3 regions of the Pseudoxanthobacter soli DSM 19599 genome follow, and region 1 is predicted to be linked to each of the others. Evidence: predicted binding sites of a transcription regulator. Region 1 holds the regulator's gene; each other region holds the start of a gene.
What was found. Region 1 encodes LexA, which represses DNA repair genes until DNA is damaged. Its sites were predicted from a motif close to TGTTCNNNNTGTGTTCNG; they were not measured.
Positions count from the first base shown of each region.

Region 2: the regulator LexA is predicted to act here: its motif matches at 2,011-2,028, upstream of parE (DNA topoisomerase IV subunit B).
Region 3: the regulator LexA is predicted to act here: its motif matches at 1,327-1,344, upstream of BUF17_RS09675 (YifB family Mg chelatase-like AAA ATPase).

Region 1 is NZ_FRXO01000001.1:1,059,251-1,062,678, reverse strand. Features, by position in the region: partial or broken gene BUF17_RS04500 (sugar phosphate nucleotidyltransferase) at 1-316, opposite strand, end outside; gene lexA (transcriptional repressor LexA) at 698-1,423, opposite strand; gene BUF17_RS04490 (FUSC family protein) at 1,959-3,428, shown strand, end outside.
Region 2 is NZ_FRXO01000001.1:355,970-359,397, forward strand. Features, by position in the region: gene parE (DNA topoisomerase IV subunit B) at 1-1,823, opposite strand, end outside; gene BUF17_RS01535 (tetratricopeptide repeat protein) at 2,828-3,428, shown strand, end outside.
Region 3 is NZ_FRXO01000003.1:473,695-477,122, forward strand. Features, by position in the region: gene BUF17_RS09665 (CarD family transcriptional regulator) at 1-138, opposite strand, end outside; gene fdxA (ferredoxin FdxA) at 584-919, opposite strand; gene BUF17_RS09675 (YifB family Mg chelatase-like AAA ATPase) at 1,412-2,941, shown strand; gene trmB (tRNA (guanine(46)-N(7))-methyltransferase TrmB) at 3,077-3,428, opposite strand, start outside.

The DNA of each region.
Region 1 (3,428 bases):
CGGCGGCGGCGGTGTTGCGGCCGACGGGCTCCAGCACGACGGCGGCGGGCTCGACGCCCATCTCGCGCAGCTGCTCGGCGATGACGAAGCGGTGCTCGGCGTTGGTGATGATGACGGGGCTGCGATAGAGCGCGGGATCGGCGCAGCGGCGCACGGTTTCCTGGATGAGGGTGCGCTCGCTCGTCAGCGGCAGGAGCTGCTTCGGATAGGCCTCCCGCGACAGCGGCCACAGCCGCGTTCCCGTGCCGCCCGACAGCACCACCGGCGTCACGGACCCGGCCGCATCATCCGAAAGCCGCTTTCCCTCTCCAGACATCACAGCATTCCCTTCCGACAGACCCGAAGGCGTCGGCTCAAGGCGACGCCACTTCAAGAGCGCCGCGGACCATAAACCGGCCCGGCCGATCACGGAAGCGCCGAAGGCGGACCCGGCGATGACGCGGCAGGCCAAGGCCGCCCGCCGGCGCCGCCGCAGAGATCCCGGGCGCACGTCTCCCAAGCAGCCGGCCCGTCTCAGAGAGCCGGCGCTTGAGAGTCCCGGATCGAAGATCCAGGGGCATTGGTCCCCGCGCGGCGACGCCATGCTCAGATCCTGGCTGCAGACCCCTGCCGCCGATCCCAAGCCACAGATCTCACACCTCTTATTCCGGGGCGCCAATCCCGGTCGGCGTGCCAATGCGCGCAGGAGAACGCGACGTCAGTACCGGCGCAGCAGGGCGACGAGCTTGCCCTGAACGCGCACGCGGTCCGGCCCGAAGATCCGGGTCTCGTAGGCGGGGTTCGCCGCTTCGAGCGCGATGGAGGCACCCTTGCGGCGCAGCCGCTTCAGCGTGGCCTCCTCGCCGTCGACCAGCGCGACCACGATGTCGCCGGTGTCCGCGCTGTCCGAACGGCGGATGACGACGGTATCGCCGTCGAGGATGCCGGCCTCGATCATCGAGTCGCCACGCACTTCGAGTGCGAAATGCTCGCCCGGCGGCAGCATCTCGGACGGCAGCGTGATGCTGTGGCTTTGGGTCTGGATCGCGGCGATCGGCACGCCGGCAGCGATGCGGCCCATGACCGGTACGTCCAGCATGTTGACCGCGCGCTCCGGCTGCGCCCGTGTCGTGACGGGCGGAGGCGCGGGCTCGGGCGTCCGATCCCGCGCACCGGAGATGACGCTCGGCGAGAAGCCGCGCGGCCGGGCGGCCGGGCTTTGCGAGACCGAATCGGGTAGGCGCACCACCTCGAGCGCGCGGGCCCTGTTCGGCAGGCGGCGCACGAAGCCGCGTTCCTCGAGAGCCGTGATCAGCCGGTGAATGCCGGACTTCGAGCGCAGGTCGAGGGCCTCCTTCATCTCCTCGAAGGAAGGGGGAACGCCGCTTTCCTTGAGCCGCTCATGGATGAACATCAACAGCTCATATTGCTTGCGCGTGAGCATCTGCCCCTCTCGGCATGAGATCAGAACGAACGGCGGCACGTCGCGCGCGGAGATATGGACGACTGTCTTCCCCGCGCGCAGCCTTTGATCCGGAGCGGGGACGATTCAAGTCCGAGTCAAGATCGAAGGGTGTACAAATCAGGAACGAACGTTATTCGTTCCAGTTGTGTTCCGCAACGGTTAATTTCCGGTGTTCTTCAAGACGTTGTGGCTCGTGACACGCGTGAGCGGGACGTTTCGGCCGCGGTCGCCCTCATTCGCGCGAGTAGACTGATTTCAAAGAGGAATTTTAGATCGGGCGACGAGACGACGCGGCGCACGGCACAGGCTGTCAGTCGGGCTTCGGTTCGGCGGGTTGCCGAAACGTGGGTTTTCCAAGCGCACACGTCCCGCCATCCCGCCGTGGCTTTGAGACGCCCTGCGCAGGAAAATTCCGCCCCCACTTCCGGTCGCGCTGGCTTATCCTCCTCGTTCGTGCGGCGAAGGTTCACGCGCATTCGGGCTGCGATCGGCCAACAAGGGGGAAGGTGCTTCGATGGCTACGGCGGGGGTAATCCGCGGCCTGTGGCCGGATGCGCTCTCGATCGATATTGGCTGGCGGAACGTCGTTTACGCATTGCGGACAGCAGTGGCGGGGCTGGTCGCCCTCGCCATCGCTTACTGGCTCGGCCTGCAGGATCCGCAGTGGTCGATCCTCACCGTCTATCTCCTTGCCCAGCCGACCGCCGGCGCATCGATCGCAAAGGGTTTCTATCGGATCGCCGGCACGATCGCCGGGGCGATCGCCGGCCTCGTCGCCGTCGCGCTTTATGCGGAGGCTCCCGTCGCACTCGTCGGGTGTCTGGCCGTGTGGTACTTCGCCACGACATATGCGGCCACCAGAGCCCGCTACTTCGCGGCTTACGGCGTTCTCCTTGCCGGCTTCACTGCGCTTCTCGTCGGTTTCGAGGGCGCAGCCGCGCCAACGACCGCGTGGACCATCGCGCTCGATCGCTCGACCGAGATCATTCTCGGCATCCTGTGTTCGACAGCGGCGAGCGTGCTGGTCATGCCGCGCTATGCGAGCGACGTGCTGCGTGCCGCGCTCTATGCCAACGTCTCCGGGCTGGCTGCATTCGGCGTCGCCGCGCTGCAGCCGGGCACGCCGTTCGACACCCTGATGCGGATGCGGCGGCGGATGGTGGCGGATGTCGTCAAGTTCGATGCGCTGCGATCTTACACCGCGTTCGAGGGGCCGGACCGGCGCGTCGACGATGAGACGCTCCATCGGGCGCTCTCCGAGTTTCTCGCCGTGCTGGCCGTGGTGCGCGGTCTCTATGTCCGGCTGGAAGATATCCGCGGCGCACAGGACGAGGCGATCAACGACCGGCTGGAACCGGCGCTCCGCGATGTCCAGCGAGTGCTGCGGACGCTGTCAGACGACCTGCCGCGGTTCAGCGGCGCGAGGGAGGTCCGCCAGCGACTGCGCGACGCCCATCGAGATGTCGCGCAGGCCGCCGCGGATCTCGAAGGGCATGCCGGAACGTGTCCCCTTGAGCCGCTGGCGAATGCGCTCCTGATCCTGCGGCGTACTGGCGAGATGGTCCATGGGCTCGCCATGGTGATGACGGCGGAGGCGGCGAGCATGCGCGCGGCGGCACATCCCAAGCGCGGGCCTGCGCGCTCCAAGCCACGCGCGCCCGTCGACGACCGCGAGGCGATCCTGCAGGGACTGCGGGCGAGCCTCGGGCTCGTCGCGGTTGCCCTGTTCTGGAGCGCGACAACCTGGACCGCCGGATTCTCGGCGCTCGAGGGCTTCGGGATCATGATCTTCTTCGCGATCAACCAGGACGATCCCGCGCGGATCGGCCTGCCATACACCCTGTTCGTGGCCTGCGGGCTCGTCATGGCCTATGCCTACATGGTGCTGGTGCTGCCGTCCCTCGAAGGCTTCCTTTCGCTTTCGCTGGCACTGATGATCGTGCTCGTTCCGGCCGGGCTCGTCATGGGGACGCCGCGATACGCC
Region 2 (3,428 bases), 700 kb from region 1:
GCGATCATGTGCTCGCGCTCGGCATCGTCGCGGGCATAGAGGGTCCGGGCGCCCTGGGTGAGCCGGTAGAGCGGCGGAGCCGCCAGGAACAGATGCCCGTTGCGGATCAGTTCCGGCATCTCGCGATAGAAGAACGTGACGAGCAGCGAGGCGATGTGGGCGCCGTCCACGTCGGCGTCCGTCATCAGGATCACGCGCTCATAGCGGAGGTCCGTCTCGCGATAGGCCGAGCGGGTGCCGCAGCCGAGCGCGGTGATAAGATCGGAAAGCTGCTGGTTGGCGCCGAGCTTGTCGCGACCGGCGCTGGCGACGTTGAGGATCTTGCCGCGCAGCGGCAGGATCGCCTGGTTGGAGCGGTTGCGCGCCTGCTTGGCCGAGCCGCCGGCCGAGTCGCCCTCGACGATGAAGATCTCGGTGCCGCTGGCGGCGTTTGTCGTGCAGTCTGCGAGCTTGCCCGGCAGTCGCAGGCGGCGCGTCGGCGAACGGCGGGCGACTTCCTTCTCCTGGCGGCGGCGGATGCGGTCCTCGGCCTTGTCGGCGATCCGGTCGATCAACGCCGTGGCACGCTGCGGGTCGGCCACCAGCCAGTGCTCGAACGCGTCGCGCACCGCGCCCTCCACGATGCGGGCGGCATCGACGGTTGCCAGTTTCTCCTTGGTCTGGCCGACGAATTCCGGCTCGCGGATGAAGACGGCGAGCAGGGCGCCGATGGAGGTGCCGACGTCCTCCGTGGTGATGTTGGCGGCGCGCTTGTTCTGCGTGCGTTCGGCGTGGGTCTTGATGCCCTTGATCAGGGCGGTGCGCAGCCCCTGCTCATGGGTGCCGCCGTCGACGGTCGGGATGGTGTTGCAATAGGACTGGACGAAGCCGTCGTCCTCGACGAACGCAACGGCCCATTCCACCGCACCGTGGCCGCCGGAGCGGCCGGTGCGGCCTGCGAACGTGGTGTCGACCACCCGGTCGATCCCGGTCAGGCGATCGCCGAGATAGTCGGCGAGACCGCCGGGAAAGCGGAAGGTCGCCTCCGTCGGGACAGGATGGGCCGGTTCGATGCGGTCCAGGGCACACCGCCAGCGGATCTCGACGCCCGCGAACAGATAGGCCTTGGAGCGGGCCATCGCGAACAGCCGCGACGGCTGGAAGTGCGCATCGGCGCCGAAGATCTCCGGGTCGGGCAGGAATCGCACCGTGGTGCCGCGCCGGTTCATCACTTCCCCGGCCTCGACGAGCGGGCCGACGGCCTTGCCGCGGGAAAAGCTCTGGCGATAGAGACGCCGCCCGCGTGCCACCTCGACATCGAGGCGCACCGACAGCGCGTTGACCACCGAGACGCCGACGCCATGCAGGCCGCCGGAGGTTTCATAGACCTTGGAATCGAACTTTCCGCCGGCATGAAGCGTGGTCATGATGACCTCGAGCGCCGAGCGGTCGGGAAAGCGCGGATGCGGATCGACGGGAATGCCGCGCCCGTTGTCGGTAACGGCAAGGGAGCCGTCAGAACCGACCTCAACCTCGATCCAGGTGGCGTGGCCGGCGACGGCCTCGTCCATGGAGTTGTCGATCACTTCGGCGAAGAGGTGATGCAGCGCCTTGGAGTCGGTGCCGCCGATATACATGCCCGGCCGGCGCCGCACCGGCTCCAGTCCTTCGAGGACCTCGATGTCCGCTGCGGTGTAGCCGGCCTCTCCGGCCGCCTGGCGCTGGCGAGCCGCCTCCGCGCCGGCGGCGCGGCGTTCGGCGCGCCGGGCCGGAGCAGGTTCGGCCTCGGCGGCCCGCGGTGCCGGAGTGGGCGCCGGTGCGGCGAAGAGATCCTCGTCGTTCATGGTCGTTTCGAAAGTCCCAATCGTTGATGCAGGCGCCCCGCAGGCGACATTGGCGTATGCGCCGGAATACCGACGGCGCTGGAATTTCCTGCGCCCCAACTCATCCGCACCCGAATCGCGGGAAGTGCGAATCGGGCATGGGACCGCCGGTTCAGTTTGCCATGGCCGCAGGGGCGAGCGCGAGCCTCGTTCCCGACCTGTTCCGCCGCGGGGCAGTCCGAAAGGCGGATTCGAGCCTTCTCGCCTTATAGGCCGGAAGCGCCCTCTCGCGAAGCGACTCGTTGTCGGCGTGTGCCCGGCGGGGGCGGGGCGCGGCGGAGCGGGCTGCGGAACGGGATGCGGGAAGCGGCGGAATCGCCCCGGCACGTCTGCGGGCTGTGGTGCCGCGGCAACAGTCTGCGGAGACCCTGCATCGCCCGGGCCATGATGGGCATCCGCGCCGCCTTTCAGCCACAAACGACCGCGAACCCTCTAGCGTGTTAACGATTGAGAACGGAACGTGCCCGTCCTCGGTCACTGCGTGGCGTAGCGGCGGTAACCGTCCGTTCACCGGAATTCGGCGTGCGATGGCGTGTGAAATGACAACGCAACAGGACCTTAACGGTGGTCGGAGCCGAATGGCGCCTGTCGCCGGCAAGACGTCGGCGCGGCATTTCGGACGGACATTCGGTGGGTACGTCGGAGCTTTCGATACGGGTCTCAGGATTGCCGGAAAGCCGGTGGACAATGCTTTCCGGGCTCCAGTGGGAGCTGAGGCGTCTTACGACGGCACTGCAGCAGCTGCTGCGACCGTTGCCCGGACTTCGAGCGGATATCTGAGGGACGGATGTCTGGGGCTCGCGTTTCGTGGGGCTGCGGTTGCGATGGAGCGGTTGAGGTCGGGTCGTCGTCACGTGCGAATCGAAGGTCTGCCGGATGCAGGGCGGCGCAGTTCCGCCCGTCCTCCCGCTGCAGGCCTTCCATGGGTGAAAACTGCCATGCGTGTGGTTGAGTTCCGTCTGGCTATGGCTGTTATGCTCGGAGTTTGCGGGCTCGGGGCAACGGTGCCCGCGTGGGCGCTCGATGCCAACGCGCCGCCGAGCGTCGAGGAAGACGGCACCCCGGCGGACGTGTTCCGCGCGGGCACCAAGGCTTATTTCTCCGGCGACAAGACTGCGGCTGTGAATGCGTTCGGTTATGCCGCCGACAAGGGACATCCGGTCGCCCAGTGGAAGCTCGGCCGGATGTATCAGGAGGGCGACGGTGTCGCCGAGGACGACTACAAGGCGTTCGAGCTGTTCACCGAGGTTGCCAACGCCCACGCCGACGATGCTCCGAACTCCGCCCAGGCGCCCTTCGTCGCCAATGCGTTCGTCGAGCTCGGCAGCTATTATCTCAACGGTATCAAGGACAGCACGATCACGCCGAACGTGGAACGGGCGCGGGAGCTGTTCACCTACGCCGCATCCTATTTCGGCGATGCGGATGCGCAGTACCGGCTCGGCCGGCTCTATCTGACCGGCGCGCCGACGACGGCGACCACGGCGGTCGCCTCCGCCGCCAGCAACGTGACGGCGCCGGAGACGGTGACGGTCACCGGACGTGACCCGCGGCTCGCGGCGCGCT
Region 3 (3,428 bases), on a different contig from region 1:
GAGTTCCAGCTTGTGGCCCGCGACTTCGCGTTCCTCGATCGCCACGATCTGCCCCACGCCGTGCGCCGGATAGACGATGTGCTCGCTCGCCTTGAAACCGTGCTTGGAAGGGGCCTTCTTTGCCGTGGTGGTGGCCATTCGAATCCTGCTCCTGCGCCGTTGGCGCCCGAGACACCGCGTGCTATGCGGTTGCCCGATGCGTATCCGCCTGGACGAAGTCACGCGCAGAATAAAGTCCGGACATCGCAATTCGCTGCGATCCGGTCGCTGCCACGCTTCGTGCCGCCTCGTAGGATCCTGCGCTCCGCCGAAAAAGTCCGCTCACGACCAAGACGTCCGAACAAAGACGCCTGCGTTATTCCACCATGAAAGGAGGAGATGAGGCCGGATTGGGCAAGGAGGTAACAGGTGCTCTCCGATGGTTCTGGAAATATAGCACAATCTGTGCAAATCACAAAGCCTTCCCGGCCGCAAAGGCTTCCGGGACTGGCATTTTTCGCCTAAGCATGGCCGGTATGCCGATTCGCCGCATCTCCTCAGATGCGCGACGGCGTCTCCCCGGCGCTCATCGGATGCGGGTGTTTCAGTCGCCCTCGCCGGGCTCCGGAGACAGCAGCGCCAGCTTGTCGGGCTTGCCGTCCCATTCCTTCGCATCGGGCAGGGCGTCGCGCTTCGTCGTCAGGTTCGGCCACATCGCAGCGTAATCGCGATTGAGCGCCAGCCAGCTTTCGAGGCCCGACTCCGTATCCGGCTTGATCGCCTCGGCCGGGCATTCCGGTTCGCACACGCCGCAATCGATGCACTCGTCGGGATGAATGACGAGCATGTTCTCGCCTTCATAGAAGCAGTCGACGGGACAAACCTCGACGCAATCGGTGTACTTGCACTTGATGCAGTTTTCCGTGACGACGTACGGCATCTCGAAGTCCTTGTGCGGAACGCCGCGGAGCCGGTGCCGGCCTTCGCCCCGCTGCAGCTTTCCGCTCGGCCGGCGTCCCGGCATCTGGTCGTGGCGCCGGCGTCCCGGCTGCGAGCGATCCCGTCGCCCGGCTTCGGCGACGTCGGCGATGCCGCGCCCGCGGTAACGTGAATTTGGGAGCGCGGGGCTTGTCGCGGGAGCGGACTAACGCGGAAACGAGGGCCGCGCAAGCCATCCGCGTGTCTCATCAGGCTCTCCGGCCCGGATCACGTTTCCCCAAAAACGCGCGAAAAGGCGCAGGATCGGAATATCCTCCTCATTAATCGGCCTAGAGAGACGAGGATCTCGCGTCGGCCAGATTGGAAGGAATAAAATTCCGGATGCACCAAAGCGCGGCCCAATGAAAATGTTCACGGCTTGTTCTTGCCAGCTTAGTCACGCTCCCATATGGTCCGGGGACGGGAAACTTCAAGGCGGCCGGGAGGGGCGGGCATGGTGAGCCATGTTGCGACGGTTGCGTTTCAGGGCATCGAGGCCGTTCCGGTGGACGTTCAGGTCCAGATCGGACCGGGCGCCGTCGCGTTCACCGTCGTCGGCCTGCCGGACAAGGCGGTCGGTGAAAGCCGCGAGCGGGTTCGCGCCGCCCTGATCGCGTCGGGCCTGTCGCTCCCTGCCAAGCGCATCGTGGTCAATCTCGCCCCGGCCGACCTGCCGAAGGAGGGAAGCCATTACGACCTCCCGATCGCGCTCGGGCTGATGGCGGCGATGGGCGCCATTCCGGCGGCGGCGCTTGAAGACTGGATCGTGCTCGGCGAACTCGCGCTCGACGGCACCATTGCCCCCGTGGCCGGGGCACTGCCGGCTGCGATGGGCGCCCATGCCCTCGGCAAGGGCCTGATCTGTCCGGCCCGGTCGGGCCCGGAGGCCGCGTGGGCGGGCGAGGCGGTACCGGTGCTCGCGCCGACGAGCCTGATCGGCATCGTCAACCATTTCCGCGGAACGCAATTGCTGTCACGGCCGCAGCCGCGCATCCGCGACGCAGGCCCGGCCCTGCCGGACCTCAAGGACGTCAAGGGGCAGGAGACGGCGAAGCGCGCGCTCGAGATCGCGGCGGCCGGCGGCCATCATCTGCTGTTCGTCGGCCCGCCGGGGTCCGGCAAGTCGATGCTGGCGGCGCGGCTGCCGTCGATCCTGCCGCCGCTTTCCCCGCGCGAGCTTCTGGAAGTGTCGATGATCCACTCCGTCGCCGGCCAGCTCGCCGACGGCCGTCTGTCGGATCGCCGGCCATTCCGCGCGCCGCATCACTCGGCGTCCATGGCCGCCCTTGTCGGCGGCGGCCTGCGGGCGCGGCCGGGCGAAGTCTCGCTTGCCCATAACGGTGTGCTGTTCCTGGACGAACTGCCGGAATTCCAGCCCCAGGTGCTCGATGCGCTGCGGCAGCCGCTCGAAAGCGCCGAGGCGGTGATCGCGCGGGCCAACCACCGCGTTTCCTATCCGGCGCGGGTGCAGATGGTGGCGGCGATGAACCCCTGCCGCTGCGGCATGGCAGGGGAACCGGGCCACACCTGTCGCCGGGGCGCGCGCTGCGCGGCGGACTATCAGGCGCGGGTTTCGGGACCGCTGCTCGACCGCATCGATCTCAGGGTTGAAGTCAGTGCCGTCAGTGCCGCGGACCTTGCCTTGCCATCGCCGAGCGAGGGCTCGGCGGAGGTGGCGGCCCGCGTGGCCGCCGCGCGCGGCCGCCAGGCGGCGCGGTTCGCGGCCATGGGCCTCGACATCCGCGTCAACGCGGCCTGCAGCCCGGGGCTGGTGGAGGACATCGCCCGGCCCGATGCGGCGGGACAGGCGCTGCTGACGGCGGCGGCCGAGACGATGCGGCTGTCCGCGCGCGGCTATCACCGCGTGCTGAAGGTCGCGCGCACGCTCGCCGACCTCGACGGCTCGGAAGCCGTGGGGCGTCTCCATCTCGCCGAAGCGCTGGCGTTCCGGCGGCTGTCGTCGAGCTTCGCGGAGGCGGCGTAGAGCGATCCCGAGGGGAAGGTCGGCGGGGGCTGGGCTTGAAGCTGGAGCCGGGTTCCGGGAGCGATGTCCCGGTCGACCAGATCGGCCCGTCCGATCGCTGTCCGCTCCGCGGCGCGCCGGCCCCGCCCGGTGGGATCAGAGGCGGCGGAAGGTCAGGTAGGCCGGCGGCCGGCCTTCGCGGATCGCCTTCGCCTCGTAGCGTGTGCCGGGCCAGCCCGCCCAGGGCTTGCGCCAGTCATCCGCGGTCTCTGCGGACCAGGCGAATGCGGGATGGGCGTGCACATGGTTGAGCGCCCAATCAACATAGGTGTCGATGTCGCTTGCAAAACGCAGCTCGGCGCCCGGCTTCATCACCCGCGCCAGCCGGTCGAGCCGGTCGGCCGAGACGAAGCGGCGCTTCCAGTGCCGCTTCTTAGGCCAGGGATCGGGATAGAGCAGGTAGACACGCGAAAGGCTTGCGTCGGGCAGCCAGTCGATGACTTCGACG